DNA from 3 places in the Rhizobium sp. PRIMUS64 genome. Region 2 is predicted to be linked to each of the others. Evidence: predicted binding sites of a transcription regulator. Region 2 holds the regulator's gene; each other region holds the start of a gene.
The links. Region 2 encodes LexA, which represses DNA repair genes until DNA is damaged. Its sites were predicted from a motif close to TGTTCNNNNTGTGTTCNG; they were not measured.
Positions count from the first base shown of each region.

Region 1: a site for LexA is predicted at 1,255-1,272, ahead of ruvC (crossover junction endodeoxyribonuclease RuvC). Genes of this name have one in related genera too.
Region 3: a site for LexA is predicted at 2,029-2,046, ahead of MOV76_RS07700 (ImuA family protein). Genes of this name have one in related genera too.

Region 1 covers NZ_JALBGX010000186.1:867-9,516, reverse strand. Annotated here, with positions in the region: gene ruvA (Holliday junction branch migration protein RuvA) at 48-662, opposite strand; gene ruvC (crossover junction endodeoxyribonuclease RuvC) at 704-1,213, opposite strand; gene MOV76_RS36045 (methyl-accepting chemotaxis protein) at 1,458-3,773, shown strand; gene MOV76_RS36040 (LLM class flavin-dependent oxidoreductase) at 3,900-4,901, shown strand; gene MOV76_RS36035 (YebC/PmpR family DNA-binding transcriptional regulator) at 5,111-5,857, opposite strand; gene MOV76_RS36030 (pyridoxamine 5'-phosphate oxidase family protein) at 5,999-6,502, shown strand; gene MOV76_RS36025 (MBL fold metallo-hydrolase) at 6,639-7,484, opposite strand; gene MOV76_RS36020 (TIGR00282 family metallophosphoesterase) at 7,648-8,472, opposite strand; gene MOV76_RS36015 (5-formyltetrahydrofolate cyclo-ligase) at 8,476-8,650, opposite strand, start outside.
Region 2 covers NZ_JALBGX010000170.1:1,184-12,121, forward strand. Annotated here, with positions in the region: gene MOV76_RS35015 (pyruvate dehydrogenase complex E1 component subunit beta) at 1-552, opposite strand, end outside; gene pdhA (pyruvate dehydrogenase (acetyl-transferring) E1 component subunit alpha) at 568-1,614, opposite strand; gene MOV76_RS35025 (septum formation initiator family protein) at 1,760-2,080, opposite strand; gene eno (phosphopyruvate hydratase) at 2,218-3,492, opposite strand; gene kdsA (3-deoxy-8-phosphooctulonate synthase) at 3,739-4,584, opposite strand; gene MOV76_RS35040 (VOC family protein) at 4,581-5,477, opposite strand; gene lexA (transcriptional repressor LexA) at 5,676-6,395, shown strand; gene MOV76_RS35050 (ComEC/Rec2 family competence protein) at 6,376-8,808, opposite strand; gene gltA (citrate synthase) at 9,099-10,388, shown strand; gene lpxB (lipid-A-disaccharide synthase) at 10,420-10,938, opposite strand, start outside.
Region 3 covers NZ_JALBGX010000012.1:83,050-93,987, reverse strand. Annotated here, with positions in the region: gene MOV76_RS07705 (DNA polymerase Y family protein) at 1-1,054, opposite strand, end outside; gene MOV76_RS07700 (ImuA family protein) at 1,065-2,009, opposite strand; gene MOV76_RS07695 (metallopeptidase family protein) at 2,171-2,608, shown strand; gene MOV76_RS07690 (DUF1737 domain-containing protein) at 2,717-2,923, opposite strand; gene MOV76_RS07685 (CoA ester lyase) at 2,923-3,843, opposite strand; gene MOV76_RS07680 (hypothetical protein) at 3,982-4,215, shown strand; gene MOV76_RS07675 (glyoxalase/bleomycin resistance/extradiol dioxygenase family protein) at 4,329-4,751, shown strand; gene leuD (3-isopropylmalate dehydratase small subunit) at 4,886-5,494, shown strand; gene MOV76_RS07665 (pyridoxal-phosphate dependent enzyme) at 5,556-6,488, opposite strand; gene leuB (3-isopropylmalate dehydrogenase) at 6,658-7,770, shown strand; gene lpxE (lipid A 1-phosphatase LpxE) at 8,034-8,768, shown strand; gene MOV76_RS07650 (MFS transporter) at 8,927-10,813, opposite strand.

The DNA of each region.
Region 1 (8,650 bases), on a different contig from region 2:
TCCTTACCATTCAAGTTTAGTAAGGAATTGCGATATATTCAAGGAAATCACCGCGCCAGCTCTTTCAATCCCAGCCTGATCAGTTTGGCGCTGTCGGCGCCATCGCCCGCCGCCTTCATTGCCGCGGCAACCGCATTCGCGGCCTGGTCGCGGGAATAGCCGAGGTTGGTCAGTGCGGACACCGCATCGGCGACGGGTGCTGCCGCGACGCCTTCACCGAGTTCCTGCTTGAGAGCGATATTGATCGCTTCGCCGGCAAAGGCCGGCGCCCGGTTCTTGAGCTCGGTGACAAGACGCATCGCCACTTTCGGACCGACGCCCGGCGCACGCGAGACGGCGGCGCGGTCCTGCAGGGCGATCGCATTGGCGAGTTCGCCTGGCGTCAACGTCGAGAGCACGGCGAGCGCCACCTTGGCACCGACGCCCTGGACGCTCTGGAGCAGGTTGAACCATTCCCGCTCCAGCGCGGTCATGAAGCCGAAGAGCCTCAGCTGGTCCTCACGCACATAGGTTTCGATAAACAGCACGCAGGCCTCGCCGGCCGAGCCGAGCTTGGACAGGGTGCGGGCCGAGCAATGGGCGACGTAGCAGACGCCGTGCACATCGACGAGCACATAGTCTTCGCCGATCTCGTCTATGGTGCCTTTCAGCTTGCCGATCATGGGTCGGGTCTCTCAGCAGATGGGAACAAGTCAAGTATAGATTAACCGGCCAGTGCCTGGCGCATCCGGTTGCTGCCGCGATTGTGCGCATGGCAGATGGCGATCGCCAAGGCGTCGGCGGCGTCGTCGCCCTTGAATTCGACTTTCGGCATCAGGATCTTCAACATCATATGGATCTGGTGCTTTTCGCCATGGCCGACACCGATGACGGCCTTCTTGACGGCGTTCGGGGCATATTCGGAGACCGGCAGCCCGGCACGTGCCGGCACCAGCATGGCGATGCCACGGGCCTGGCCAAGCTTCAGGGTTGCCACCGCATCCTTGTTGACGAAGGTCTGTTCGACGGCGGCTTCATCCGGCTTATAGCTGTGGACCATCTCCGCCAGGCCGTCGTGCAGCTGGCAGAGACGGGAGGCAAGGTCCATGTCTCCATCAGAGGTCACGGTTCCAGATGCCACAAACCGCAGGGAATTGCCTGATGTGTCGATCACTCCCCAGCCGGTGCGGCGAAGCCCGGGATCGATGCCGACGATGCGAATCGTATTTTGCATGGTTCAACCTATAGCGATTGCGAAATAAGTGCCATCGATATGTGAACAAAACAAAAACGTTCCTGAATTTCGGCCCTGCCATTTACCGCGAATTAAAACAGATGCCTGAATTCTAGTCATCGAATACGAGAGGGGCTTCTTTTGGCAAAGAGTTAAGCCTCCGATGTTCTGTTTACAGGTCAGTAGATCAGGCATGCGCTGCGTGCCCGCGCTGGCAGGCACGTTCAGAAGGGGTTCGTTGTACATGGCTCAGAGATTTCAGTCCCTGTCCTTCAAGGTCATCGTCACGTTCATTCTGATGACCGTGCTGTCCATCGCGGTCATCGATGTGCTTGCCTATTTCGCCAGCAGCCGCATTTCCGACGAGCAGGCGCTGAAGGCCAAGGAAAGTGTGCTGATTTTTCGCGGCGACATGCTGCAGGACCAGCTGGCGCAGCTTGAAAACCAAGCAAATTCCATCGCGCGCATCGAGGCGCTGCAGATGTCGATCACCAATCTGAAGAGCGGCTGGAAGACCATCGAGAAGACCGCGGGCGATGCCCGCGCCGAACTGAAGAAGGTTTTCATAGCAGGCAACCCCAACCCCGCCGACCAGCGCGAGAAGCTCATCAAGCCGGAAGGGCCGAGCGGCTTTTATTATTCGAGCCACGAGAAGACGCAGGGCGAAGTCGCCCGCGACCTCGAGGACACCGCCTTCAGCGATCTGCTGATTGTCGATCTCGAGGGCACCGTTCTCTATTCCTATAAGAAGGAAGACGACTTCGCCGAGAACCTGAAGTCGGATGCCTGGAAGGCGACCGGCGCCGGCATCGCTTTCGCCAAGGCGATCGAGAATACCGCCAAGGCGACCGATGATGCTGCGCCGACAGGCTTTTCCGGCCTTCGTGTCGATGCCGGCAGCGGCAAGTCGGCGATCTTTTATGCCGTGCCGATCGTCAAGCTTGGAGCGGCCAAGGGCATCATTCTCTTCAAGGTGCGCGACGAGATCGTCACCGGCATCCTCGCCAAGGGCATCGTCCAGGGCAGCACGGCGCGGGCGGCGATCGTCTCCGGCGATGGCTCCGCCGTCGGCCTCGACGGAAGCGGCAAGCTTGCGACGCTCGATACGACGCCCTTCACCTTCATCAAGAGCGCGCTTGCCAGTTCGGCGATGACGGTTGCCGATTTCAGCCGGGCGGACGGCGCGGCCCGCGCCTATGTCCGCGGTATCGACTATCGTGGCGACCGTTTCCTCGTGGTAGAGAGCGTGCTTCTGAGCGAGCTCAATGCCGGCTCGATCGAGATCGCCACCCTGCTGACGATGATTGGCGTCGGCGTGCTCGTCGTCATGGCGATCGCGACCGGGCTCGTCACCAATTTCCTGTTTTCGCCGCTTGCGCGGCTTGCCGGCGTCACCCGCGATGTCGCCGACGGCAAGCTCGACAGCGAGATCGGCAGCCTGAACCGCAAGGACGAGATCGGCACCATGGCCAACGCGCTCGACCGCTTCCGCCACTCGCTGATCGAAAGCCGCGAGCTCGAAGCTGCCAGCGAAGAGACCCGCCTGCAGGCCGAGCACGACCGCCAGCAGAATCTGGCCGAGCGTGAGGCCGAGGCCAAGACGCTGCAGCAGGTGGTCGAGGCGATTGACGAGGGCCTGCATCATCTGGCGAACGGCGATCTCGCCTACCAGATCGATACGCGCTTCCCGAACGAGCTCGAAAGCCTGCGGGTCAATTTCAACGAGGCGCTGGCGACGCTCAGCGAAACCATGACGGCAATCGGCGGCAACTCCATGGCGGTGCGCGCCGGCTCCGAGGAGATGCGCACCGGCGCCGACGAGCTTGCCGGGCGCACCGAGCGCCAGGCCGGCTCGATCACCGAGACGGCAAATGCGATCAGCGCCATCACCCAGTCGGTCCGCCGGCAGATCGAGCGAGCCGAACAGGCCGAGCGCATCGCCCGCGACGCCAAGAAGGAGACGACGGGTTCCGGCCAGATCATGCGCGAGACGATCGCGGCGATGGAGGCAATCCAGGCCTCCTCGCGCCAGATCAACACGATCATCTCGGTCATTGACGACATCGCCTTCCAGACCAACCTCCTGGCCCTCAATGCCGGTGTCGAGGCAGCGCGCGCCGGTGAATCCGGCAAGGGCTTCGCCGTCGTCGCCATGGAAGTACGCGAGCTGGCCCAGCGCTCATCGAGTGCGGCCAAGGAGATCTCCAGCCTGCTGCAGAAATCGACGCATGAGGTCGAAAGTGGCGTTACGCTTGTGGAAAAAGCGGGCGTTGCGCTGACGGGCATCGGCGCCCATGTCGAGGCGATCAACGGGCAGATCAACGAGATCATGGGTGCGACCCGCGAGGAGGCCAATACGCTGCGTGAGATCAATAGTGCCGTCGCAGAACTCGACACGATGACGCAGCAGAACGCCTCGATGGTCGAGGAGACGACGGCGGCGATCCACCGGCTGGCGACTGAAGCCCTGGAAATGGACCGCCAGCTCGGCAATTTCACGCTACCGCATAGCCATCACACGCAGAGCGCCGAGGTGCATGTGCTGCGCCGTCAGCGGTAAGCCACACCTTTCCACATTGCATAAGGGTCGCGCTCGCGCGGCCTTTTTTGTTTGCGTCCATGGTTTGGAATGGCGCGGGTGCGAACCTACATAGACGGCATCGTCCAACTGCCCGGCAGGTATCCCATGGTTCCCTTCTCCATACTCGACCTTTCCCCCGTTGCCGAAGGCAGCACCGTGCACCAGTCCCTCAAGGCCTCGGCGCGAATGGCTGTGAAGGCCGAGGAGTTCGGTTACAAGCGCTTCTGGCTTGCTGAACATCACGGCATGCCGGGGATCGCCAGCGCTGCCACATCAGTCGTCATCGGCCATGTCGGGGCTGCGACAAAGCATATCCGCATCGGCTCCGGCGGCATCATGCTGCCCAATCATTCGCCGCTCGTCATCGCCGAGCAGTTCGGCACGCTGGAAGCGCTCTTCCCCGGCCGCATCGATCTCGGCCTCGGGCGCGCGCCGGGAACGGACATGCGCACGGCACAGGCGCTGCGGCGCAACCTCGAGGCCGGCGCAAACAGCTTCCCCAATGACGTGGTGGAACTGCAGCAACTTCTCGATACGCCGGTCGAGAACCAGGCGATCCTCGCAGTTCCCGGCAACGGTTCACATATCCCGATCTGGCTGCTCGGCTCCAGTCTCTACAGCGCCCAGCTCGCCGCCATGCTCGGGCTTCCCTATGCCTTCGCCTCGCATTTCGCCCCCGACATGCTGCTCGATGCGATCGCGATCTACCGTGACCGCTTCCAGCCCTCGGCGACGCTCGACAAGCCGCATGTGATGGTCGGCGTCATGGGCGCGGTGGCAGCGACGGACGAGGAGGCGCGTTACCATTTCACCTCCGCCCAGCAGCAGTTCGTCAATCTGCGCCGCAATGTCCGCGGCCCGTTCCCGCGTCCGGTGGCCGATATGGGGGATTTCTGGTCGCCGATGGAGAAGATGAATGTCGAACACACGCTGCGTTATGCCGTTGTAGGCTCGCCGAAGACGGCGGAGACGAAACTGACGGAGTTTCTGCGGGAAACGCAGGCCGACGAGGTGATCATCTCGATGCCGATCCACGACATTGAGGCACGGCTGACATCGGTGGAACTATTCGCAGGGCTGGGGAGCTTTATGCGAGCCGCCGCTTAGAACAGGATGATTTTAGACCGGGTCGGCCTAAAATCTGAATCCTGTTCTACATTATATAGTTAGAGCATGATGTCGTCCGAAAACCGGTCACACTTTTCGGCATCATGCTCTTGATCTACGCAAGGCGCACTCTGACGCCGCCACCTTTTGGGCAAGAAAAAACCCGGCGTTGCAGCCGGGTTTTTATGTTTGACATCTGCCTGAGGAGGTCAGGCCGAGAGCTTTGCCAGCACTTCTTCCGAGACTTCGAAGTTGGAATAGACGTTCTGCACGTCGTCATCGTCTTCCAGGCTGTCGATGAGCTTCATCAGTGACTGGGCTTTTTCCTCGTCCACCGGCACGTTGTTCTGGGCGCGCCAGACGGCCTTGACGGTTTCGGCTTCGCCGAGGCTCGATTCCAGCGCTTTCGCCACTTCGCCGAGGGCTTCGAAGCCGCAGGTGATGTAGTGGCCGTCTTCGTCGGTCTCGACGTCGTCGGCGCCAGCTTCGATTGCGGCTTCCATCACCTTGTCGGCATCGCCGACGGAAAGCTTGTAGGTGATTTCGCCGACATGGTCGAAGGAAAAGGAAACGGAACCGGTTTCGCCGAGAGCGCCGCCGGCCTTGGTGAAGCTCGAGCGGACGTTGGAGGCGGTGCGGTTGCGGTTGTCGGTCAGAGCCTCGACGATGATCGCCGTGCCACCGGGGCCGTAGCCCTCATAGCGGACTTCGTCATAATTTTCGCCGTCGGCGCCGGCTGCCTTCTTGATGGCGCGGTCGATATTGTCCTTCGGCATGGACTGGGCCTTGGCGTTCTGGATCGCCAGGCGAAGGCGGGCGTTCATCGTCGGGTCGGGCAGGCCGGCCTTGGCGGCAACGGTGATTTCGCGCGCAAGCTTGGAGAACATTTTCGACCGCACGGCATCCTGACGGCCTTTGCGGTGCATGATGTTTTTAAACTGTGAATGGCCAGCCATGGCACCCCTGTCCACGTCTCATTGTTCGGAATGGGCCGCCTTATAAGAGCGAAACGGCACCCGTTCAAGGAAAAAGCAGTTCGGAACAAAGGCGAGGGGATGGCGTTTCAATCGAACTCCATCCAACGGAAAGGAACGGTCATGGCAAGTCTCAGCGAGGCGCAGGAACATCCAGCACGTCAGCTCTGGGATCAGGTCAACGATGTCCATGCCGGCATGCTCGGAATTTCCGGACTGGATATGCACATGCAGCCGATGGCGCCGCATGCCGATCCCACCACCAACACCATCTGGTTCTACACCAAGACCGATGCCGACATCGTGCGCGCCATCAAGCCCGGCAGCCGCGCGCATTTCTGTGTCGTCGGTAAGGATCACGACTATCACGCCTGCCTCGCCGGTGTGATTGAGGTGCATCCTGACCCTTCCAAGATCGAGGAATACTGGAGCTCGATCGTCGCAGCCTGGTATGACGGCGGCAAGAAGGACCCCAAGCTCACCATGCTGTCCCTCCATGTCGACGATGCGGAGATCTGGGTTTCCACAGGCAACAAGCTGAAATTCGGCTGGGAGATCGCCAAGGCCAATCTCGACGATGACAAGTTGCCGGATGTCGGAATCAAGCGTCACCTGCAGTTCGCTTGACGCGCAGTGCCCCTGCATAATTCCTTAAATCGGAATCGATTTAAGGATAAAATTATGCAGCAATTCAAAGTGCTACAGCGTCCTTTGCGCGTCTGAAAAGACGCGCGGCGCTGTAGAAGGAAAACCGCCGGGCCTTTTACTGCACGCCCTTCAGCACATAGATCAGCGGCTTTTTCGGCAGAGTGCGCATGGAGACGGTGATACTGGCATCGGGCGCATTGGCGACGTCGAAATCCTTGCCGAACATCGAGACGAAGGCTTCGACTGGCGGGCCGCGACGGTGCATCGGCAGGATCAACGACGAGCGTAGCCGCTTGATGACGCGGCTCATGCTGTCGGCGCCCATCGTCAGGCCACCGTCGACGGGGACCATGACGACGTCGAGGCGGCCGATCTCGGTATAATGGGCATCTGTCAGCTCGTAGTGCAGGTGGCCGAGATGGCCGATGCACAGGCCGGCGATCTCGAAGATAAATATGGAGTTGCCGTTCTCATGCGCGCCGCCGAGGCCGTAGCTGAAGCGGATATCCGTCGTAACGTTGCGGATATAGGCATCGCCGACGACGAGATTGATGTTGGCCTTTTCGCCCGGAATGTCGCTCCACCCATGCAGCACGTGCTTGATGCCGGGATCGGGGGTCAGGGTATAGTGGGTCGTGTGCGCTTTGTTCATGGTCACGACATCGGGCATCGTCGCCGGTCTGTACCAGCCATTATAGTCTGTCGCGATGACGATGCCGCCCGGGGTCTCGATCTCGAAGGTGGAATGGCCGAGGAAGGTCAGTTTGACGTCCTCGCCCTCGGAGACGGCAGGCATCAGCGGCAGGGCGCCGGAGAAACTTGCGAAGGTCACCTTGGGGATGGTTTGCGCGATCGCCTGGCACTGGCTGACCGGTGGCCGCTGCTCTTGTGCCCCGGCAAGATTGGGCGCGGCGAAGGCCGCAAGGCATGCGATAGCGAGGATAAGATACCGCGGCTTCATGCCACCCCTCCGGCGCTCTATCACCTTCAACCGGCGCATAACCCGGAAAATCGATACCGATTTTGGGGTTATACCCGAGTGGCGGGGAGGATGCGGCATGAGGCCGCAGGGGTCCAGACGGCGGGTCCTCACAATTGCGTGTTGGACGGCCGCCTGTCGCCTGTTACCGCCAGAACTCCGGCACCGTTTCGGCCAGCCGCGGTCCGAGCCGGAGCGGCGCGATCTTTTCTGCAAGTCCTGTCGTATCCGAGATCTCCACGCCGACGCCGCAGATCGTCGCGGGGCCGTTCGCGGCTTCCATGCGGCCCTTCGGCATCTTGGAGATGAAGCGGTTGAGCGGCTCCTCCTTGTCCATGCCGAGAGAGGAGTCGTAGTCGCCGCACATGCCGGCATCCGACATATAGGCGGTGCCGCCGTTCAGGATCTGTGCGTCGGCCGTCGGTACATGCGTGTGGGTGCCGACCACGAAGCTGGCGCGGCCGTCGACGAAATGGCCGAAACACTGCTTCTCGCTGGTCGCCTCGGCATGGAAATCGAAGATGATCGCATCGGCCTGCTCCTTCAGCGGGCAGGCGTCGAGGATGACCTCCGCCGATTTGAAGGGGTCGTCGAGTTCGGGATGCATGAAGACCCGGCCCATGACGTTGGCGACGAGCACGCGCGCGCCGTTTCTGGCATAGAAAAGGCCGGAGCCACGGCCGGGCGTGCCTTGGGGATAGTTGGCGGGACGCAAGAACTGATCGTGCCGGCCGGCAAAAGCGACGGCTTCCTTCTGGTCCCAGACGTGGTTGCCTGTCGTCACCACATCGGCGCCGGCATTGATCGTTTCCAGAAAGATGTCCTCAGTGATGCCGAAGCCGCCGGCGGCATTCTCGCCGTTGACGATGACGAAATCGAGCTTGAGGTCGGAAATCAGGCCGGGAAGACGGTCCCAGACCGCCGTGCGTCCCGTCTTGCCGACCATGTCACCCAGAAAAAGCAGCCGCATTCCCTATCCAATCCAAGAGGCAAAAAAGCGAAGGCCGCTTTCTGTCAGGATGGCATCCAGGCTTATGTCGTGCGGCTCAGCGGGCACATGTGCCACTTCCTGGCAGTCGAATGCAATGCCGATCAGCTTCGGATGCAGGCCTTTTTGCCTTAGCCGGCTGATGGCGCGGTCGTAGTGG
Region 2 (10,938 bases):
GCCGAATTCCTGCAGTAGCCCCTGCGTGACCTTGTAAGCGCCCTGGTATTCGGCGACTTCCTCGCCCATGACGAAGACGTTTTCGTCGGCGCGCATTTCTTCGGCCATGGCGTCGCGGAGCGCTTCGCGCACGGTCGTCGACACCATTTCAGTGCCGGCCGGGATTTCGGGGTCGTTCGGAACGACAGCCTTCGGCTCGGCCGGAAGCGGCGCGGAGGCGGAACCGGTGTTGGTCGGCTTCTCTTCCTGGGCAACCGCGGGCGCTGCCGCGGCAGCGGGCTTGGCGGCGGAAATGTCCGAAGCGGATTCGCCGTCCTGCAGCAAAACGGCGATCTTGGTATTGACCTTGACGCCTTCAGTGCCGGCATCGACGAGCAACTTGCCGATGATCCCTTCATCGACAGCTTCGACTTCCATCGTCGCCTTGTCGGTTTCGATTTCGGCAATCACGTCGCCGGAGGTGACCTTGTCACCTTCCTGCTTCAGCCATTTGGACAGTGTGCCTTCTTCCATGGTCGGAGAGAGGGCGGGCATGAGGATATCGATAGGCATGGGTTCCCTCCCCGATTAGAGCAGAATGTCGGTGTAGAGCTCGGATGCATCCGGCTCCGGATCGGCCTGGGCGAAATCGGCACTGTCGGCGACGATATCGCGGACATCCTTGTCGATCGCCTTCAGATCGTCTTCGGAAGCCCAGCCCTTTTCGACGAGGCGAGACTTGACCTGTTCGATCGGGTCATGCTCGGAGCGCATCTTCTGCACTTCGTCCTTGGAGCGATATTTCGCCGGGTCGGACATGGAGTGACCGCGATAACGATAGGTCAGCATTTCGAGAATGATCGGGCCCTTGCCGGAACGGCAGTGTTCGAGCGCCTCGTCGGCCGCAGCCTTGACGGCGCGGACGTCCATGCCGTCGACCTGAATGCCTGGGATGCCGAAGCCGGATCCACGAAGCGAGTAGTTCGACTGCGCAGTGGCGCGCGCGGTCGACGTCCCCATGGCGTAACGGTTGTTCTCAACGATATAGACGATCGGCAGCTTCCAGAGAGCAGCCATGTTGAAGCTCTCGTAGACCTGGCCCTGGTTGGCGGCGCCGTCGCCGAAATAGGCGATGGAGACATTGTCGTTGCCGCGGTAGCGGTTTGCGAAGGCAAGACCCGTTCCGAGCGAGACCTGGGCACCGACGATGCCATGACCGCCGTAGAAATGCTTCTCTTTCGAGAACATGTGCATCGAGCCGCCCTTGCCGTGGGAATAGCCGCTGCGACGCCCGGTCAGTTCCGCCATGACGCCGCGTGCTTCCATGCCGGTTGCCAGCATATGGCCGTGATCGCGATAGGCGGTGATGACCTGGTCGCCTTCCTTCTGCGCCATCTGCATGCCGACGACGACAGCTTCCTGACCGATGTAGAGGTGACAAAAGCCGCCGATGAAGCCCATGCCGTAAAGCTGGCCGGCCTTCTCCTCGAAGCGACGGATCAACAGCATCTCGCGATAGGCCTTGAGCTCTTCATTGCGATCGAAGTCGGCTACAGGGCCTCCATTCGATGCTTTGGCTGCCGGTTTTGCTGCAGTTTTGCGGCTGGAAACGGTCGCGGTCTTTCGCGGCGCCATTCAACCCTCCCTATGGGTTTGTCGTTTCTTGGTGGGGCGTACCATAGGGAAGAAATATGACCACAGCAATGCCATAATTGCATGGCTCGTATTCGCTGCTAAATTATTGGAAGAACTATGAAAATTCCAATTAACCTGTTTTCGGTTAATTGGAATAATGGTTGAATATGACGATCTCGTCCGCGCGCGACATGTTGAGCTGATAACGCGCTTTTTCGTCCAACATATCCTTGTCGAGCGAGCCGTCACTGAGGAGCGCGACCTGATTTTCCAGATGTTCGCGCTTCGCCTTCAAGACTGCAAGCTCTTTTTCACGCGCGACACGCTGATGCTCGAACGTCTCCGTTGCGCGCAGGCCGTAATCGCCATGGATGCAATGATAACCGAAATAGGAGAGGAAGGCGACCGTCATGGCCGGAATGACGAAGCGACCGATCTTTCTCTTCTTATGATGCTTTGTCCACATACACGCATGCTCTTGAACGCATTACCAATTCGTTCAATCTAACGCGCAGAGATTAACCGTTCGTTGACTCTAAAAACCGGGCAATAAAAAACCCGCGCCGGGAAGGCGCGGGTTAAACCATTGAACATCAGATCCGATCAGCCGCGAATGATCGAGCGGCCGGCATACTGGGCCTGCGGGCCGAGGCCCTCTTCGATGCGGATCAGCTGGTTGTACTTGGCAAGACGGTCGGAACGCGACAGCGAGCCGGTCTTGATCTGACCGCAGTTGGTGGCGACGGCGAGATCGGCGATGGTCGAATCTTCGGTCTCGCCGGAGCGGTGCGACATGACGGCGGTATAGGCCGCCTTGTGCGCCGTGTTGACGGCATCGAGCGTTTCCGTCAGCGAGCCGATCTGGTTGACCTTGACGAGGATCGAGTTGGCGACGCCCATGCGGATGCCGTCGCGAAGACGGGCGGAGTTGGTAACGAAGAGATCGTCGCCGACGAGCTGGGTCTTCTTGCCGGTCAGGTCGGTCAGCGTCTTCCAGCCGTCCCAATCGTCTTCGGCCATGCCGTCCTCGATCGAGATGATCGGATACTTGGCGGCGAGCTCAGCCAGATATTCGGCCATGGCGCCCGATTCCAGCGTGCGGCCTTCCCCTTCGAGAACGTATTTGCCGTCCTTGAAGAATTCGGTCGAGGCGCAGTCGAGGCCGAGGTAGATGTCCTCGCCCGGCTTGTAGCCGGCTTTCTCGACCGACTTCATGATGAAGTCGAGAGCTTCCGAAGCACTCTTCAGACCCGGTGCGAAACCGCCTTCGTCGCCGACATTGGTGTTATGGCCCTGCGCGGCAAGTTCCTTGCGCAGCGTATGGAAGACTTCCGAACCCATGCGCACGGCTTCGGCGATCGAATCGGCGCCGACCGGCAGGATCATGAATTCCTGGAAATCGATCGGATTGTCGGCGTGGGCGCCGCCGTTGATGATGTTCATCATCGGCACCGGCAGCAGGCTGGCGGAAGCGCCGCCGACATACCGGTAGAGCGGCAGGCCGGACGCCTGGGCGGCAGCCTTGGCGACGGCGAGCGACACGCCGAGGATGGCGTTGGCGCCGAGGCGCGACTTGTTCGGCGTGCCGTCCAGCTCGATCATGATATTGTCGATCTGGATCTGGTTTTCGGCGTCGATGCCACCGATCGCGTCGAAGATCTCGGTGTTGGCGGCTTCCACCGCCTTTTCGACACCCTTGCCCAGGTAGCGCTTGCCGCCGTCGCGCAGTTCGACCGCCTCATGCGCGCCCGTCGAGGCGCCCGAGGGAACGGCCGCGCGGCCCATGCTGCCATCTTCGAGATAGACATCGACTTCGACGGTGGGGTTGCCACGGCTATCGAGAATCTCGCGGGCGATGATATCGGTGATTGCAGTCATGGGTTCTTCCTGCTCGGTGGGTGGTGATAAGTCGGTTCGAAACCTGTCTTAGTCGAAGGCGTGCAAATTACAATGCTGCAATTTCCAGCCTTCGAAAGCGTTCGGATCTCGCCTAAAGAGCGTCGCGATCTTTCAGATTCGCTTGCCACGCTTTAGGTCTTTGGCTTTCCGCATGTCGTTGTCGCAAAACCGCTGCACACTTTTTCGCGACATGCCTATAGCACGATCATGTCAGGCTGTTGAACGTCAAGCCTTGGCGACCGCATCGAAGGCAAGCAGCTTTTCAAGCAGCCGCGGCATGTCCTTGAGATAGACCATGTTCGGGCCGTCGGAAGGTGCATTGTCGGGGTCCTGGTGGGTTTCGACGAAGACGCCGGCAATACCGGTGGCCACTGCTGCGCGCGCCAGCGTTTCCACGAATTCCCGCTGACCGCCGGAGGAATCGCCCTGCCCGCCCGGCTGCGCAACGGAATGGGTGGCATCGAAGATAACGGGCGCGCCCATCGCCGCCATGATCGGCAGCGAACGCATGTCGGAAACCAGCGTATTATAACCGAAGGAGGCGCCACGCTCGCACAGCAGCACGTTCGGATTGCCGCTGGCGTTGAGCTTCTTCAGGACGTTCTTCATATCCCAGGGAGCGAGGAACTGGCCCTTCTTGACATTGACGACGCGGCCGGTCTTGGCGGCGGCGATGAGAAGGTCGGTCTGGCGGCAAAGGAAGGCCGGGATCTGCAGGACGTCGACGACCTTTGCCACCTCCGCGCATTGCTCGGCGGTATGAACGTCGGTCAGGACAGGAAAGCCGAATTCCTTCTTGAGGTCAGCAAAGACCTCCATGCCCTTTTCGATCCCGATGCCGCGTTCAGCCGAAAGAGAAGTGCGGTTCGCCTTGTCGAAGGAGCTCTTGTAAACGAGGCCGATGCCGAGCTTTGCGCAAAGCTCTTTCAGCGTACCGGCAACCATGAAGGCGTGGTCGCGGCTCTCCATCTGGCAGGGACCGGCAATCAGCGACAGGCGGCCGGTATTGGAAAAGGTCACCTGGCCTTGGCCTTCGCCGATCTTGACTTCGGAATTCGTCTCAGTGCTCATCGTGTCTCCTCGAAGGCGAAGAGCGTGCCCTGCCCGGGCGCGGGCTTCACCAGAATGCGATTGTTCTTGCGCGTGTATGTCACCCCGTTAGCAGCCAAATGCGCTTCTGTCACGGCAAGATCGGCGACAATGAAGAGGATTGCCCGGCCACGCAGGCCGCGATCGGCGGATGAGCCGGCGATCTCGAAATAGGCTTCTAGCCCTTCCGGCGTCATCAGGCTGATTTTCGCGTTCGAAGCAGCAACATTGACGCCAAAACCGGTTTTCTCGACTGCCGCCTGCGCCACGGCAAGGCCGACGAAGGCTCCGAAAGCGGCGGCATCAGGCGCGCAGAGCGCGATCTCGGCAATGCCGGTGACGCCATTGGCATGCGTCTCCAGCGCGCCGCGGTCGGCCGGCAGCGGATTGACGCGTTCGACGCTGAAAAGGAAGAGATCGGGCGCTCGCAGGTCGCCGGCAAAAGCCAGCTTGAAGCCGGCGATGCTCTCAGAACCGTCCGGCATCGTCATCGGCCGGGTGAACTGCAGCATCTCGCCGGCGCTCGATCCGTTGCCGACGAAGTTCTGATGATCGATGCCGGCATCCTTACTGCCGAAAGCAAGCCCCGAAAGCCCCTCCTCGCCGCAGCGGAAGCGGAAGGCCCGGTTGCGGGCGGTGAAAACATTGCCTTGCCGCGCTGAGGCCTCGCTCTCCTCGACACTCGCAATCCCGAGCGGCTCCAGATAGGTCTTGTCGGCAAAAAAGACGCAGGCGTTTTCCGTTCCGAAGGGATGGCGTGCATCGGCGGCAACGGTGAAGCCGAGCTTGCCAAGCCTCTCGCGCGCCAGATCGATATTGACGACGGGCAGCACCACATGATCCAGCGGGTGCGGCTTGGCGGAACGCTCGTTCATGATATCCCTCCTGGAAACGGCAAGAGATGTGCGATGGCGCGCCCCTCAATGCAAGAGATGTGTCCCAATCCGGCGAATGAAAATAAAAATCTCAACGAGTTGGCGCCAAGTTTTACGGAAATTTAGCTACTTGCGGAACACATATGGAACATATAGTGTCTGTTCTGGATTTGTTTCAATCACGAGGTCACAACGTCGATGCTCACGCGCAAACAACAGGAGCTTCTCCTTTTCATTCATGAGCGCATGAAGGAATCCGGCGTTCCGCCATCTTTCGACGAAATGAAGGATGCCCTGGACCTCGCTTCCAAGTCCGGGATTCACCGGCTGATTACGGCGCTCGAGGAACGTGGCTTCATTCGCCGCCTACCGAACCGCGCCCGTGCGCTCGAGGTTATCAAGCTTCCGGAGGCCTACAGCCCCAGCATTCAGCCCCGGCGGGGCTTTTCGCCCAGCGTCATCGAGGGCAGCCTTGGCAAGCCGCAGCCGGTCGCCACTCCTGCTCCCGCAAAACCCGTCGCCGACAACGGCAACTCGGTCTCCGTGCCGGTCATGGGCCGTATCGCCGCCGGTGTTCCGATCTCGGCGATCCAGAACAACACCCACGACATCGTCGTTCCGGCCGACATGCTCGGTTCCGGTGAACATTATGCGCTCGAGGTCAAGGGCGATTCGATGATCGACGCCGGCATCTTCGACGGCGACACCGTGATTATTCGCAACGGCAGCACCGCAAGTCCTGGTGACATCGTCGTTGCTCTCGTCGACGACGAAGAAGCGACACTCAAACGCTTCCGCCGCAAAGGCGCCTCGATCGCGCTGGAGGCGGCCAACCCGGCTTACGAGACCCGGATTTTCGGGCCGGACCGCGTCAAGGTTCAGGGCAAGCTCGTCGGCCTCATTCGCCGCTATCACTGACATCAGGCATTCTAGATTCGGCAAAACTGTTGCTGCGCCAGTCATAGGCGCGATGCCGCATCCATGGCCGCGACAATGCATCGAATGCGGTTGCGACCTCCAGGCCGGCGTCGGCGAAGCGCAACTCGACGGAACCGGTCCTGCGCAGCGTTTCGCCGGTGAAGAGCGTCGCCCCTGAGCGGCAGCTGTTGAAGCGCAGGCGGACCGACGTCACGACGATATCGGCCGCGTCGCATGCTGGACCGAGATAGGCGGCATTGTCGATGACAGCAACCACGTGACCATTGCCAAGCCTTGATGTGCACCAGGCCTTCTTGACGCAGGAAAAGCGGTTTGCTTCACCGGCCGCTGCAGCCGCCCGCATCGCCGACCTTGCTTCGTTCTGCTGATCGCGGGAAAGCCTGACGCGGCGGTCTTCTCCCTCCGGCGGAAGAACAGGACCATCCAGCATCTTCGGCGGGTGATGCGTCGGCAGGACCAGCGCTCTCTGCCACTGGTCGAAGATGAAATCCGGCGGTCTTCCACGGTTGGAAGCCATGGCCCCCGCCTCGACGATTGCGACGAGACCACCATCCTCCGAAATCGCCAGATCCGGCGGCCGGGGAACCGGCAGAAGCAAGAGGACGAGCGTCGACACCGCGATGATCGATGTGCCGATATGGCGCAGCCGGGTGCGGAGCAGCGTCAGCAGCAGAAAGCCTGCGACGGCTATCGCGAAATACGAAGCGGGCAAGCGGCCGATGCCGATGTCGCCACCCCAGCCGGACACCGTCTTTGCGATCGCGATCACCAGATCGAGGCCGAATCCGACGACCTTCCAAGGCAAAACGTCCAGACCGAAAGGCATGAGCAGCATCGCCAGCAACCCGGCCGGCATGATGATGAAGGAGATGATCGGCATCGTCGCGAGGTTTGCCGGCAGGCCATAGGCAGTCAGGCGATGAAAATGCTCGATCGAAAACAGCGCGGTGGAAAAGCCGCCGATCAGCGAGGTCAGGAAGACGCCGCCGAAGAAACCCGCAACCGTAACGACGGGCCGAAAAACCGGCAGCTTCAGGAAAGCGTTTTCGCGGACGCGCCGGTCCTTCCACAGCTGGTAGCCAGATACCAACGCCAATGTCGCGGCAAAGGACATCTGGAAACTCGGACCCAAGACCTCGGACGGTGAAATGGCGAGAATGACGAGCGTCGAGAGAGCGACATTGCGCAGGCTGATCGACGGCCGGTCGAAGAAGACGGCAATCAACATGATCGCCATCATGATGAAGGCGCGTTCGGCCGAGACGGCAAAGCCGGAGATCAGGAAATAGGCCGTGACGGCGATGAGCGCGCCGGCAGCAGCGATCTTCTTGGTCGGATAGGCTTGGGCGACACCGGGAAAGAGGCTGAGCAGCATGCGGAAACCGACGAAGAAGATGCCGGCTGACAGCGCCATGTTGAGGCCGGAGATAGCGATGATATGAGCCAGACCGGACTGGCGCAGCGCCTCCGTCGTCTCATTCGAGATGGCGCGCCGCTCGTCCGTCACCAGAGCAGCGGCAAAAGCGCCGGTGTCGCCGGGCAGGATCGACCTTATGCGGTCGCCGATACCGCTGCGCAGCCGATAGAGACCTTCGAGCAGCGCTTCCGTCGTCGATCTGGCCGCTTGCGGACCTGCCTGCAAATCGACCTTTGTCGGCGCACCGTAGAAGAAGCCGTTGGCGCCGATGCCATCGAAATAGGCACCGAAGGAGAAGTCGTTGAGCTCCGGAAGCGCTGGACCTGCTGGCGGCGTCAGCCGTGCCCTGCCGGTTATGATATCACCGATCTCGAAAGGCGCGTCCGCGCCGCGGGCGATCGCGGTTATGCGCCCCGGCGGCCGCTTCACCTCCGGCGCCTCAGTGCCGGTGACGGCAAGAATATAGCGCCACCGCCCGCGACCATCGCCTTCGCGCCGCTCGACACGGCCGGTCACCGTCGTCGTCACTGATGAATCGAGGATCACGGTCGAAGCCCGTCGGCTCTCGAGCTGCGCCGAGACCACGCCGCAGGCGACAAGTGCAAGCGCCAGCAGCGTTGCCCGCAATGCCGCCCGGCTGCGGCTGGCGATGAGAACCGCGACGGTCAGCACCAACAGGCAGAGCAGCGATGCAACGAGCGGGAAGTCCGATGCCGCTAGAAACCAGAAGGCTGAGCCGGCGCCGAGGAAGACCGGTGAGAACAGCAGCAGGCGGCCATGGTCCGCCTCTTCGCCCAGCATGCGCATGCCACCACGCAGCGATTGCGAGGCTGCTGCCGGCAGCCGGTGGCGCCACGGTGTCGCCGACTGCGTCCTTGCAGGCCGCGTCACCACGACAGGCGGAGAAAAACCGGCGGAGTCGGCAAGGCCGGCGCCTGCTTCCGGCCGCAATTCGACTGTCGTCAACTCCTGCATGTGCTGCCCAAGGTCACTCGCCCAGACAGCCAGAATGCAACCGCCAATCAAATCCGGCAAGAATAATCGATTGAAAAGTGAGGGAAAATTGAAAGAGCCAAAAGAGCAGTCGAATCATCGGCTTCCGATATGCATGCGGCTCATCGCTGCAGTGCCTAAAAGGTGATACTGCAATGCACAAAATGCCATCACGGTAACTTGGCATTAGCCTCGCGATCATATAGCTATCGGTGAGGACGCTTAACCCCTATGGCGCTTTTATGGCGCCACCGCCATTTCGGAGGATCAGCATGACGGATCAAAGCGCTACAATAAAAATCGGTGACAAATCAGTCGACCTTGCCGTTAAAAGCGGCACGATCGGACCGAGCGTCATCGATATCGGTGCCCTCTACAAGAACACGGCTTCCTTCACCTACGATCCGGGTTTCACGTCGACTGCATCCTGTGAATCGAAAATCACCTACATCGACGGCGACGAAGGTGTCCTGCTGCATCGCGGCTATCCGATCGAGCAGCTTGCCGAACATGGCGACTTCCTCGAGGTCTGCTACCTCTTGCTTTACGGCGAACTGCCGACCACCGTGCAGAAGAAGGATTTCGATTATCGCGTCACGCACCACACCATGGTGCACGAGCAGATGAGCCGCTTCTTCACCGGCTTCCGCCGCGATGCGCATCCGATGGCCGTCATGTGCGGCTGCGTCGGCGCGCTGTCGGCCTTCTACCACGACTCCACCGACATCACCGATCCGCACCAGCGCATGGTCGCCAGCCTGCGCATGATCGCCAAGATGCCGACGCTTGCCGCCATGGCCTACAAGTACCATATCGGCCAGCCCTTCGTTTACCCGAAGAACGACCTCGACTATGCCTCGAACTTCCTGCGCATGTGTTTTGCCGTGCCTTGCGAGGAATATGTGGTCAATCCGGTGCTTGCCCGCGCCATGGACCGCATTTTCATCCTGCATGCCGATCATGAGCAGAACGCCTCGACCTCGACCGTCCGTCTCGCCGGTTCGTCGGGCGCCAACCCGTTCGCCTGCATCGCCGCCGGCATCGCCTGCCTCTGGGGCCCCGCGCATGGCGGCGCCAACGAAGCAGCGCTCAACATGCTGAACGAAATCGGCTCGGTCGACCACATTCCGGAATATATCGCCCGCGCCAAGGACAAGAACGATCCGTTCCGCCTGATGGGCTTCGGTCACCGCGTCTACAAGAACTACGATCCGCGCGCCAAGATCATGCAGAAGACGACGCATGAAGTGCTCGGCGAACTCGGCATCAAGGATGATCCGTTGCTCGAAGTGGCGATGGAGCTGGAGCGCATCGCGCTCACCGACGAATATTTCATCGAAAAGAAGCTCTATCCGAACATTGACTTCTATTCCGGCATCACGCTGAAGGCGCTGGGGTTCCCCACGACCATGTTCACCGTGCTCTTCGCGCTTGCCCGCACCGTCGGCTGGATCGCGCAGTGGAACGAGATGATCGAGGATCCGGAACAGCGCATCGGCCGTCCGCGCCAGCTCTATGTCGGCGAACCGAAGCGCGATTACATCCCGGTTTCGAAGCGCTGATCGCTTTAAAAGAACCCAAAAGAAAACCCGGTCAGAAATGACCGGGTTTTTTCTTTTCCAGCACGTCGAGAAGGATCTCGGCGGCGTGCTCGCCGGGCGGCTTTTCGGTCTGCATGCGTTGCCAGACGAGATCGTAACCCTCGTTCATCGCCTTCAATTGGAGCGTATCGGCCGACAGCCGCTCCATCCAGCGCGCCAGGCTTGCGCCGCGGACCACCTCGTTCAGATATTCCGGCACGACGGCATAATCGGCGATGATATTGGGCAATGCGCCCGTCCATACCTTGATGCGCTTGGTCAGCAGGCTGATGATCCAATCCGTCTTATAGACGGACACCGTCGGCACGCCGGCAAGGCCGAGTTCGAGGATGACCGTACCGGAAGCCGCCATCGCGGCATCCGCTTCGGCAAAGGCCTTCCACTTCTGCATGGATCCGACCACGACCTCCGGCGGCGTGGCCCAGCCGGCGACGAGACCCTTCACCAGCGCTTCATTGTGCGGCACGGTGGGCAGCAGGAAACGCATCGGGCCGTTGCGGGCGACGAGTTC
Region 3 (10,938 bases), on a different contig from region 2:
GGAGCTGGAAGCTTTGCAGGCAATCCGCACCAAGTCGGGCCGAGACCCGGTCGACGAAGGCCGAAAGCGAGATCTCTCCCTGCCGGTCGCCTTCGAAATCACCCTGCGCTTCGTTGAAGGGATCGTGCCGCAACACATTCAACCGCACGATCTCGAAACCATAGCCGGCATCGAGATCGTCATAGACCGCCTGCAATCGCTCGGAAAAAAGCCCGGCAATGAACTTTGGTTCGCGAAGCGGCTGCGAAGCGCCGACGGAGATGCGAAAGACCCTGCCGTCGACGCGGAACAGGACCAGTTCGAACACCCGTCCGCCAGCCCCCCGCGCTTCCAGCGACGGCTGCAGCGATAAGGCGACCTGCCTAGTGACGGTAAGGATCTGCTCTTCCGTCCCGATGGGCTCGATCAGACGGCTTTCGGCCGAAAGGCTGGCAACAGGACGCCGGGGCGAGACCGGCTCCTCTTCACGTCCCAGCGCCTGGTCGAGACGCAGAAGCAGCTCCGGGCCGAACCGGCGGGTCAGCGGCGCCCGCGGTGCATCGATGACGTCGCCGATATATTTCAGACCGAGCTTGTTCAGGGCATCGACGGTTTGTCCCTCCAGCCGCAGGGCTGCGACCGGCAAGGACATCAGCACATGTTCCGTCCCTTCGTCCTCGATCACGCCGCCTTGCCCGAAGCGGGAAGCGGCCCAGGAAAGGCCGGGCGACGATGAGATCGCGCCCCGCGCATCGAACCCCATATGAAAAAGCCGCGACAGCACATCCCGAAGAAGCGCCTTTTCACCGCCGAAGAGATGGGCGCAACCGCTAATGTCGAGAAACAGACCGTCCTTCCCGTCGAACGCCACCAGCGGCGTATAACGGTCGCACCAGTCGGCAATTGCCTCCAGCAACCGGCGGTCGGCCGCCGGATCCTCTTCCGCGACCTCGAGCATGGGGTACATGGCGCGCGCTTCGGCAACGCCCAGCTCCTTCCTCAACCCCAGCCTCTCGGCCAACTCGTCCAGTGCCGTCAGCCGCAGGGCATTGTTGAGCTTGCCGGAACAGACGATAGGCGGCGTCTCAGGACGCCCTTTCGAACGCCAGGAGAGCCCCCATCGCTTGCGGGCGATGCGATCCGTTGGCAGATGCGGGAAGCTGAGCGCCAGAATGCGCTGACTGTTCGCCTGGAGGACGAACGAGGTTTGGTTCGGCGATAGGGAGAAATTCGCGTTCATGGGGGTTCCACTCCAGAAGAAAGGAGAGCGGGGCCGGATTGCGGCTCTTCTCCAGCGTGAGACGGAAAATCGGATTGCCGATGCTGCCGGAAAGTTTCGATCCATCCGGCAACGGCCGCAGACCGGACGGGGCTGGTTCGACATGCAGACGGAAGGCCGCACTGCTTGCCTCCTCCGCCCCGGCCTGGCGGACAAGAAAGAGCGGGCGGCGGGCAGCATGCGCCCTGAGACTAAGCCTGCGGCTTTCGGTCAGGCCGAAATGGGCGGGATTGCCTCGCACTTCGAAGATGACGGCCGAGAAGGCAGCGCTTTCCACTGCCACCTCCGCCAGCCAGAGCGCCTCGTCCAGCTTGCGCGGCGCCGCATGGAGAAATCGCTCCGGGCTCAGCCCGAAATCCCGAAGCCCGGGAGCATAGGGACGACCGGCCTCCAGCGTGCCGACGGCATCGCCGATCCAGAGCAACGGCAGAAGGCGGCCGGCATCCGCTTCCCGTTTTTGCAGTCGCGCGGCAACAGCCATCGCCAGCCCGCTTGCAGCACCTGCATCACGAGACAGAGCCGAGCGGAATTCGGTGATCGCATCGAGCGGCAGGCCGCCTTCCAGCGCCCCGTCGAGAAACTCCACCCCAAACGCGAGGGGCGGCAGAATGCGCTCCTGGCGGGTCTTGCGTCCTTCTGCCAGGGCTTCCTGTTCCGCTGCGGCAAGCGCCGGCGCGGGCCTTCCCTCCAGTCGGGCAATGGTTTCGCGGAGCGCAAAAAGCCGCTCGCGCGCCAGGGCGTGCTGCGCCATGGCGTTCTCCGATCCGTCTTGTTCCTGTTATGTTCTTATAGATTCCAGAGAGCTAATGAAGAGTCAACGGCCATTTTCTATGAATTTATTCCTGCCTTTGATTCCGCACTCGAAAATCGGCGATAAAGGTTCTATATGGGCCCGCAAAGGAAGGAATATTCATGGCCCGCATAGACCAGAGCGATGATTGGCGGGACCGCCATGCGCCGACGATCAGCACCTTCGAGTCGCTGGCCATGGAGGCCTATAGCCATCTGCCGGATGAATTCCGCCAGCTGACGACCAACCTCACGATCGAGATCGAAGATTTCCCCGATGACGACGTTTTCGAGGACATGGCGCTGGAAACCCCTTTCGATCTGCTCGGCCTTTTCGAGGGCAGGGGCATTTCCGAACGTTTCACGCTGGAAACCGGCGAGATGCCGAACCGCATCCGCCTCTACCGCCGCCCCATCCTCGATTACTGGGCTGAGAACGACGAGACGCTCGGCGATATCATCACCCACGTCCTGATCCACGAGATCGGCCACCATTTCGGGCTGAGCGACGATGACATGGAGCGGATCGAGGCAAGCGCCGAGGAAGCCGCCGAGCGCTAGAGCGCCGCGCGTCCAAAGGACGCGCTAAGGACGCTCCATCACTTTCAATCACGCATAATCCTTTCCGAAAATCGATTACGATTTTCGGAAAGGATTATGCGCTGAGCCTCACTGCTCGGAGAGCTTCATCTCAGGATGGTAATCCTTGCCTTCGACATGCTTGACGACGGCCTGACCGCACTGCATCGCGCCGGTTGCGGCATTGAAGGCATAGGTCGGCGAGCCCTCCAGCGACCAGCCCTTGTTGAGGGCGGCAGTGACCTTGTGGCAGAAGGAAGCATCGTCGGGACCGGTCAGGAAGCGGTAGAGTTTCATCACATCGTCTTTCGTGCTGCAGCCTGGCGGGCTGCGATCAGGCGGGCTTTATGGACCAGACTTTCCGCCTGGACAAGATGCAACCGCTCGACCATCCGCCCGCCTGCATTGATGACGTTCAGCCCATCGGAGGCAGGATCGGCAAAGGCCGATATGATCGCCTCCGCTTCCGCAATCGCTGCCGGATCCGGGCCGAAATGGCGGTTGGCGGGCTCGATCTGCGCCGGATGGATCAGCATCTTGCCGGCAAAGCCCATCGCCCGGCCCTGCAGACATTCGGCATCAAAACCCTGTTCGTCCCTGAAATCGTTGAAGACGCTGTCAATCGCATCGAGCCCGTAGGCGCTGACCGCAAGGACGACCTGCATCAGCCACGGCACGAGATAGTTCCGCCCCGGCTGCGGCAGCACGCCGCTTTCCTTGCGCAGGTCGTTGAGCCCGACGACGAGGCAATCGAGCCGCGAGCCCGGCGTGCGCCCGGCTTCGGCGATAACAGCCGCATTCAGGATGCCACGCGGCGTCTCGATCATCGCCCAGATACGCAGATCTTCCGGTGCATCCGCCTCGGAGAGAAGGTCGCCGACCGCCATGACATCCTGCGGTTCGTCGACCTTCGGCAGCAGCACGGCGTCGGGATTGAGCGCGATTACCAGTTCCATGTCCGCCAGGCCGAAATTGGTCGACAGGTCATTGATGCGGATAATCCGTTCCTTGCCTTCGAACGGCCGAGCCGAAAAGAAATTCCTCAGATTTTCCCGCGCTTCCGCCTTCCTTTCCGGCGCCACGGAATCCTCGAGATCGAAGATCACCGCATCGCAATCGACCGCATGGGTTTTTTCGAGGGCGCGGGGATTGATGGCGGGCACGCTCAGCACCGAACGGCGCAGGCGGGCGGAGCGGGTCGCGGGGTTTCGGCTCATGGCGAATTAGTGCCAAGCTTTGAAAGCCGAAGCAAGCAGCCCACCCCAGAACATCGAGCAGAACAACAAAAAGCCATGCTTGCCTTGCAGAGAGGAAAGAGAAGGACCACATTCCTTTCCGAAGAAAGGTCTCTAACCATGCAGAACATTCGTTCCATCTTCCTCATGCTTGCCGGCGCCACCGTTTTCGTGGCCATGCTGCTTCTCACCTTTTCGGTGACGCTCGCCGTCGGCGCCATCCTGACCGTGCTCATGGTCGGACGCGCGCTTTCGATGAAGATGAAGCCCGCTCCGGTCCGCGCCAAGGCGAACAATGGTAAGCCGGAGATGCGCGTGTGGAACGACGGCCGCGGTACGATCATCGATCTCTGATCACCGAATTTTCCAAAAAATTTTGACCGACACTGTCGGCTCCAGATTCCATCATGCGTCCTTGAAACAGCCAGGCATTCTGCCGGCTCGTGAAAAACGTATGGAGGACGAGCATGGATACGACGACAGAGAGCAACCCGACGAAGATGCCACCGGTCAAGAATGGCCTGCTGCCCTATCTGACGGTCGACGGCGCGGTGAAAGCTGCGGAATTCTACAAGAGGGCTTTCGGCGCCGAAGAGGCATATCTCGTGCCGGTCGACGAGAGCGGCCGAACGATGCATGTGCATCTCTACATCAACGGCAGCTCCCTCATGCTGTCGGATGCCTATCCCGAATACGGCCATCCTTTCAAAGGCCATGAAGGCTTCGCCATTCAACTGGTTATCGACGATATCGATTTCTGGTGGGATCGCGCGGTTGCTGCCGGCGCCGAAGTCGTCATGCCGGTCGAACTGATGTTCTGGGGCGACCGCTACGGCCAGCTTCGCGATCCGTTCGGCGTCCTCTGGGGCCTGAACGCACCGTCCAAATAAGGGGACAGGCGCAATCGGCGGATCGCGCGAAACGTCGCGTGGCCGCCGTCTGTGAAAGATTCTCCTTCATTTCGGCGAAAAACTGGACTAGATGCAAATTCAGAAAGTAGATTTGCTGAAATGGAGCATGGATCATGGATAAATTCGTGAAGCTCACCGGCGTTGCAGCGCCGCTGCCGGTCGTCAACGTCGACACCGACATGATCATTCCGAAGGATTATCTGAAGACGATCAAGCGCACCGGCCTCGGCACCGGCCTCTTCGCGGAAGCGCGCTACAATGAGGACGGCTCAGAAAACCCGGATTTCGTGCTGAACAAGCCGGCCTATCGCGATGCCAAGATCCTCGTTGCCGGCGACAATTTCGGCTGCGGCTCCTCGCGCGAGCACGCCCCCTGGGCGCTTCTGGATTTCGGCATCCGCTGCGTCATCTCGACCAGCTTCGCCGACATTTTCTACAACAACTGCTTCAAGAACGGTATCCTGCCGATCAAGGTCAGCCAGGAAGATCTCGACAAGCTGATGGACGACGCCTCGCGCGGCTCCAACGCCATCCTGACCGTCGATCTTGAGAATCTCGAGATCACCGGTCCCGATGGTGGCTTGATCAAGTTCGATCTCGACGAATTCAAGCGCCACTGCCTGCTGAACGGTCTCGACGATATCGGCCTGACCTTGGAAAAGGGCAAGGCGATCGACAGCTTCGAAAAGAAGAACGCCACTTCGCATCCCTGGGCAGCCTGAGCCTCTCCAATCGGTTGCCGATCAAGCCGGGTTTTTGCCCGGCTTTTTCTTTTGCGGCACATCAGAGAAATTTCTCTTTCCAGGCCTCAAGCTTTTCGAGCGACACGCCGATGCCGCCGCAGACTTCGATAAGCGGATTGTCGAAGCGCTGAAGCAGCCCGGCATGCACATCGGCAACGGCAAGGGCCGCACCGCAAGCCGGCTCGACCAGAATGCGCTGCGCATCGGCAAATTTCAGGCAGGCGGCAACGGCATCGGCGTCGCTGACGACAACACTTTCGATCGGATGCTGCTTCGGCAGGTCGAAGACATGCTGCGCCACCTGCCGCGCCCCGAGCGAATTGGCAATCGAGGTAATGGCGGGAAGGGTGATACGCTCACTCGCCTGGAGGCTGGCATGGAGCGAGGCCGCCCCTTCAGTTTCGACGGCGATAACAGGCACATCGGAAAGCCCGTTGCGCTTCAACCCCTCGACAATGCCGGCAAGCAGCCCGCCGCCGCCGACGCTGGTGACGACGCAATCGAATTTTGCACCTTTCGCCACCACCTCGTCGATCAGCGTGGCATGGCCATCCCACAGAAGCGGATGGTCGAAGGGGTGAACATAAGTCGCCTTTCGGCTCCGGGCGAGGTCGACTGCATGGGCATTGGCCTCATCGAAAACCGAACCGTGAACGAGGACATTCGCGCCCGTCGCGGCAATCGTCTGCCGCACATCGGCCGCCGTCGTCTCCGGCACGACGATCGTGACCGGCACACCAAGCGCCCGGCCGGCATAAGCCGCGGCAATGCCGGCATTGCCGCCGGAAGCACAGAAGATCTCGCGCGCCCCATTTTCCACCTCGTGCTGGCAAAGCCGTCCGACGCCGCGCAGCTTGAAGCTGCCGGAAGGCTGCAGCGCATCGAGCTTCAGCCAGAGCGGTTTGCCGCTGACGCTGTAGCCAGGTGCCGTCTGGACCAAGGGCGTGTCGAGATGGAGAGGCGCGAAAGGCATGGGAACCATCCAGGGAAATAAAGGTCGGGCTGCCGTTCTAATCCGTTTGCAGGCGCAGGAGCAACCATCGCTGCTCAGAGCGAAGCGTACCGATTCACCGCTTCCGTCGCTTGAAATGCCCATTTCCGGGGTCTAAGAAGCCGCAACTAGTTTTTCCCAGGAGGGTTTCATGACAGCGCGCAATCTTTTCCTGTTGCCGGGTGACGGCATCGGTCCCGAGGCCATGGGCGAGGTCCGCAAGATCATCGCCTATATGAACGAGGCGATGAATGCCGGTTTCGTCACCGACGAAGGCCTTGTCGGCGGTTGCGCCTATGATGCACATGGCGCTGCGATCTCGGAAGCCGACATGCAGAAGTCACTTGCCGCCGATGCCGTTCTCTTCGGCGCCGTCGGCGGCCCGAAATGGGATAGCGTGCCTTACGAAGTGCGCCCGGAAGCCGGTCTGCTGCGCCTGCGCAAGGATCTGCAGCTCTTCGCTAACCTGCGCCCCGCCATCTGCTATCCGGCCCTTTCTGCGGCCTCGTCGCTGAAGCCGGAGCTGGTCGAAGGCCTCGACATCCTCATCATCCGCGAGCTGACGGGCGGCGTCTATTTCGGCGAACCGAAGGAGATCATCGACCTCGGCAATGGCCAGAAACGCGGCATCGACACGCAGGTCTACGATACCTACGAGATCGAGCGCATCGCCGGTGTCGCCTTCGAAATGGCCCGCACGCGGCAGAACCGCGTCTGCTCCATGGAAAAGCGCAACGTCATGAAGTCGGGCGTGCTTTGGAACCAGGTGGTAACAGAGACGCACAAGGCGAAATATTCCGACGTCCAGCTCGAACACATGCTGGCCGATGCCGGCGGCATGCAGCTGGTGCGCCAGCCCAAGCAGTTCGACGTGATTGTCACCGACAACCTCTTCGGCGACATGCTCTCCGACGTCGCCGCTATGCTGACCGGCTCGCTCGGCATGCTGCCGTCGGCCTCGCTCGGCGCGCCTGACGGCAAGACCGGCAAGCGCAAGGCGCTCTACGAACCGGTACACGGCTCGGCCCCCGATATCGCCGGCAAGGGCATCGCCAATCCGATCGCCATGATCGCCTCCTTTGCCATGTGCCTGCGTTACTCCTTCAATCTGGTGAAGGAAGCCGACGATCTGGAAAAGGCGATCGCCAACGTGCTCGACAAGGGCATCCGCACCGGTGATATCATGGCCGATGGCGCAAGGCAGGTCGGCACCGTCGAGATGGGCGATGCGATCCTCGCCGAGTTCAAGACGCTTTCCGCCTGATATTTCACGTGAAACAGTTCTGGCCCTTCGCAGGATTCTTGCGGAGGGCTTTTTTCTCAAGGCCGCGAGCCGCATCGGCTTGGTCGAATTATCCCAAACCGACTATCCTCGGCCACAATCTCGTGTATTTTTGCGCCGGATTTTAACGAGCGTATAACCTCGACATTGGAAACGATCTTCCAATGGATTATGCGCCAATTCAAAATAATAGAGCGTCCTTAGCGCGTCGTGGCACTTTAGGGCAAATTCGAACGGACGACGGAATGCGGGCATTTTGGGCTTCCCTGAACAGGCGCTGGCGCCGGAGTAGCGCCGGCATGCCGCCTTTGCGTTGGCAGGCCTGCCTCTTCATCACGTTCAATGCGGTGATCCTCTCCATGCTGCTCTTCGACGCGCCGATCGGCGCCAGCGAAGCTCCCGCGCCGGTGAAGCACCTCGGCGAGATGCTGACCGGTTTCGGCGATTCCGCTTGGCTGATCTACACCAGCATCTTGCTGTTCTTTCAGGGCCGGGCAGGCTACAAGCTTGTGAAGACGGCGCGCTCCAAGGCGCAGGCACTCTACGTCAGCTGGATCGGCGCCTATCTCTTCATCACGGTTGTCTTCTCTGGGCTTCTCGCCAATCTGCTGAAGCGGGCAATCGGCAGGGCGCGTCCCGATCATTTCCATGACTACGGCATGTTTTCCTTCACGCCCTTTTCTGGCCATTCCGCTTTCGAAAGTTTCCCGTCCGGCCATTCCACCACGGTCGGCGCCTTCTTCGCCGCCTTTGCCCTGCTGTTTCCGCGCTATCGCGTTGCCTTCATCGCCTGCGCCATCTGGCTCGGCATGACGCGTGTCATGGTCGGCGCCCATTATCCGAGCGACGTGATCGCCGGCCTTGCCTTCGGCGGCTGGTTCTCGCTGCTGACGGCGATCGTCTTTGCCCGCTGCGGCTTGCTCTTCAAACTGGCGCCGGATGGCTGGCCGCTCTCGAAGCGCCTGTTTCGCACTGCATAATTCCTTAAATCGGAATCGATTTAAGGATAAAATCATGCAGCAATTCAAAATGTCCTTTGCGCGTCCGAAAAGACGCGCGGCGCCGTGATATGGAAAAGCCCGGCGCCTTGTGAGCGCCGGGCCTTTTTCTCAAGCGCGGATTGGCCTCAATCCGCCGCTCAATCCATGGCGTGGATATCCCTGTTCTTCGTTTCCGGCAGGAAGATCAGGCCGATCACCAGCGTGATCGACGCAAAGACGATCGGGTACCAGAGACCGTAATAGATATCACCCGCGGCAGCGCTCATCGCGAAGGCTGTCGCCGGCAGCAGGCCGCCGAACCAGCCGTTGCCGATGTGATAGGGCAGCGACATGCCAGTATAGCGGATGCGGGTCGGGAAAAGCTCGACCAGCAGAGCGGCGATCGGGCCGTAGACCATCGTCACATAGAGGACGAGGACGAACAGCACGGCGATCGTGCCGATCCAGTTAACCCGGGCCGGATCGGCAACCATGGCGAAAGTGCCGCCATTGGCGATGTTGTAGACCACCATGTCGGTGACGCCATTGGCCTCATCCGCCGTCAGCAGCTTGGTCTCGACCAGCTTGGCCGCTGGTACGGTTTCCTTCTCGCCGGCGCGCACGGCATCGGCATTGAGCGACAGTTCCGGATTGGCTGCGATGAAGGCATCGAGCTTGGCATCCGGCACCTTGACGGCGCCGCGGTTCAGCGGGTAGCCGGCATCATGGAGCGCAATGTTGACGCCCTTTTCGAAGGCGGCGGTCATGCCCTTGGCCTTGTCGCCGGCAGCGACGACGTCAAAGCTTGGGATCGTCGCGTTGCCGACCTTCACCGTTGCCGGCTGTCCGGCGGTACCGGGCACGACGTCGTAAGGGACCGAATTCCTCGTCAGGAACGCCGTTGCCACGTCGCAGGAACTGGTGAACTTCGCGGTACCGGTCGGATTGAACTGGAACCTGCAATCGGCCGGATCAGCCGTCACCGTTGCCCGGATCGAAGCCTGCGCTTCGGCCAGCGCCGGGTTCGCCGTCCAGGTCATCGCCTTGAACAGCGGATTATAGGTCACCGCCGCAATGAGAAGGCCTGCCATGATGATCGGCTTGCGGCCGATCTTGTCGGAGAGACCGCCGAAGATGACGAAGAACGGCGTGCCGAGGAGAAGTGCGATGGCGACCATGACATTGGCCGAGAACAAGTCCACCTTCAGCACGTTCTGCAGGAAGAACAGCGCATAGAACTGGCCGCCGTACCAGACGACCGCCTGGCCCATGGTGGCACCGAGAAGCGCGATGATCGCGATCTTGGCATTTTTCCATGTCCCAAAGGCCTCGGTCAGTGGCGCCTTGGAGCCTTTGCCTTCCGCCTTCATACGCTGGAACGCCGGCGATTCGTTCATCTTCAGGCGGATCCAGACGGAAATGCCGAGCAGGACGACCGAGACCAGGAACGGAATGCGCCAGCCCCAGGCGGCGAACTGGACCGCACCCATCAGATATTGAACCAGGACGATGACGATCAGCGACAGGAACAGGCCGAGCGTCGCCGTCGTCTGGATCCATGAGGTGAAGTAGCCGCGGCGCCCGTTCGGCGCATGTTCGGCGACATAGGTTGCCGCACCGCCATATTCACCGCCCAGCGCCAGACCCTGGAGCAGGCGCAGCCCGATCAGGATGATCGGGGCTGCGATGCCGATGGTGGCGGCACCCGGCAGGACGCCGACGAGAAAGGTCGACAGACCCATGATCATGATCGTCATCAGGAAGGTGTATTTACGGCCGACGAGATCGCCGAGACGGCCGAACACCAGCGCGCCGAAGGGGCGCACCAGAAAGCCGGCGGCAAAGGCGAGCAGCGTGAAGATGTTGCGCGTTGCCTCGGGATATTGGGTGAAATAGGTCGCGCCGATATAGGTGGCGAGCGAGCCATAGAGATAGAAATCGTACCATTCGAAAACGGTGCCGAGCGAAGAGGCGAAGATGACCTTCTTCTCCTCGCCGGTCATCGGACCGGCCTTCGCGCCGTCGATGCTTGCGACATTTGCCATTGTCTGTCCTCCACAGAGTGATGATCACGCGCGCGACCTACTCTCCTCAAAGCATACCCCTGGCCGCGACACGCCTGACGAGAGTGTGCCAGAAACGACAGATCAAAAAGAGAGATGCTTTGGGA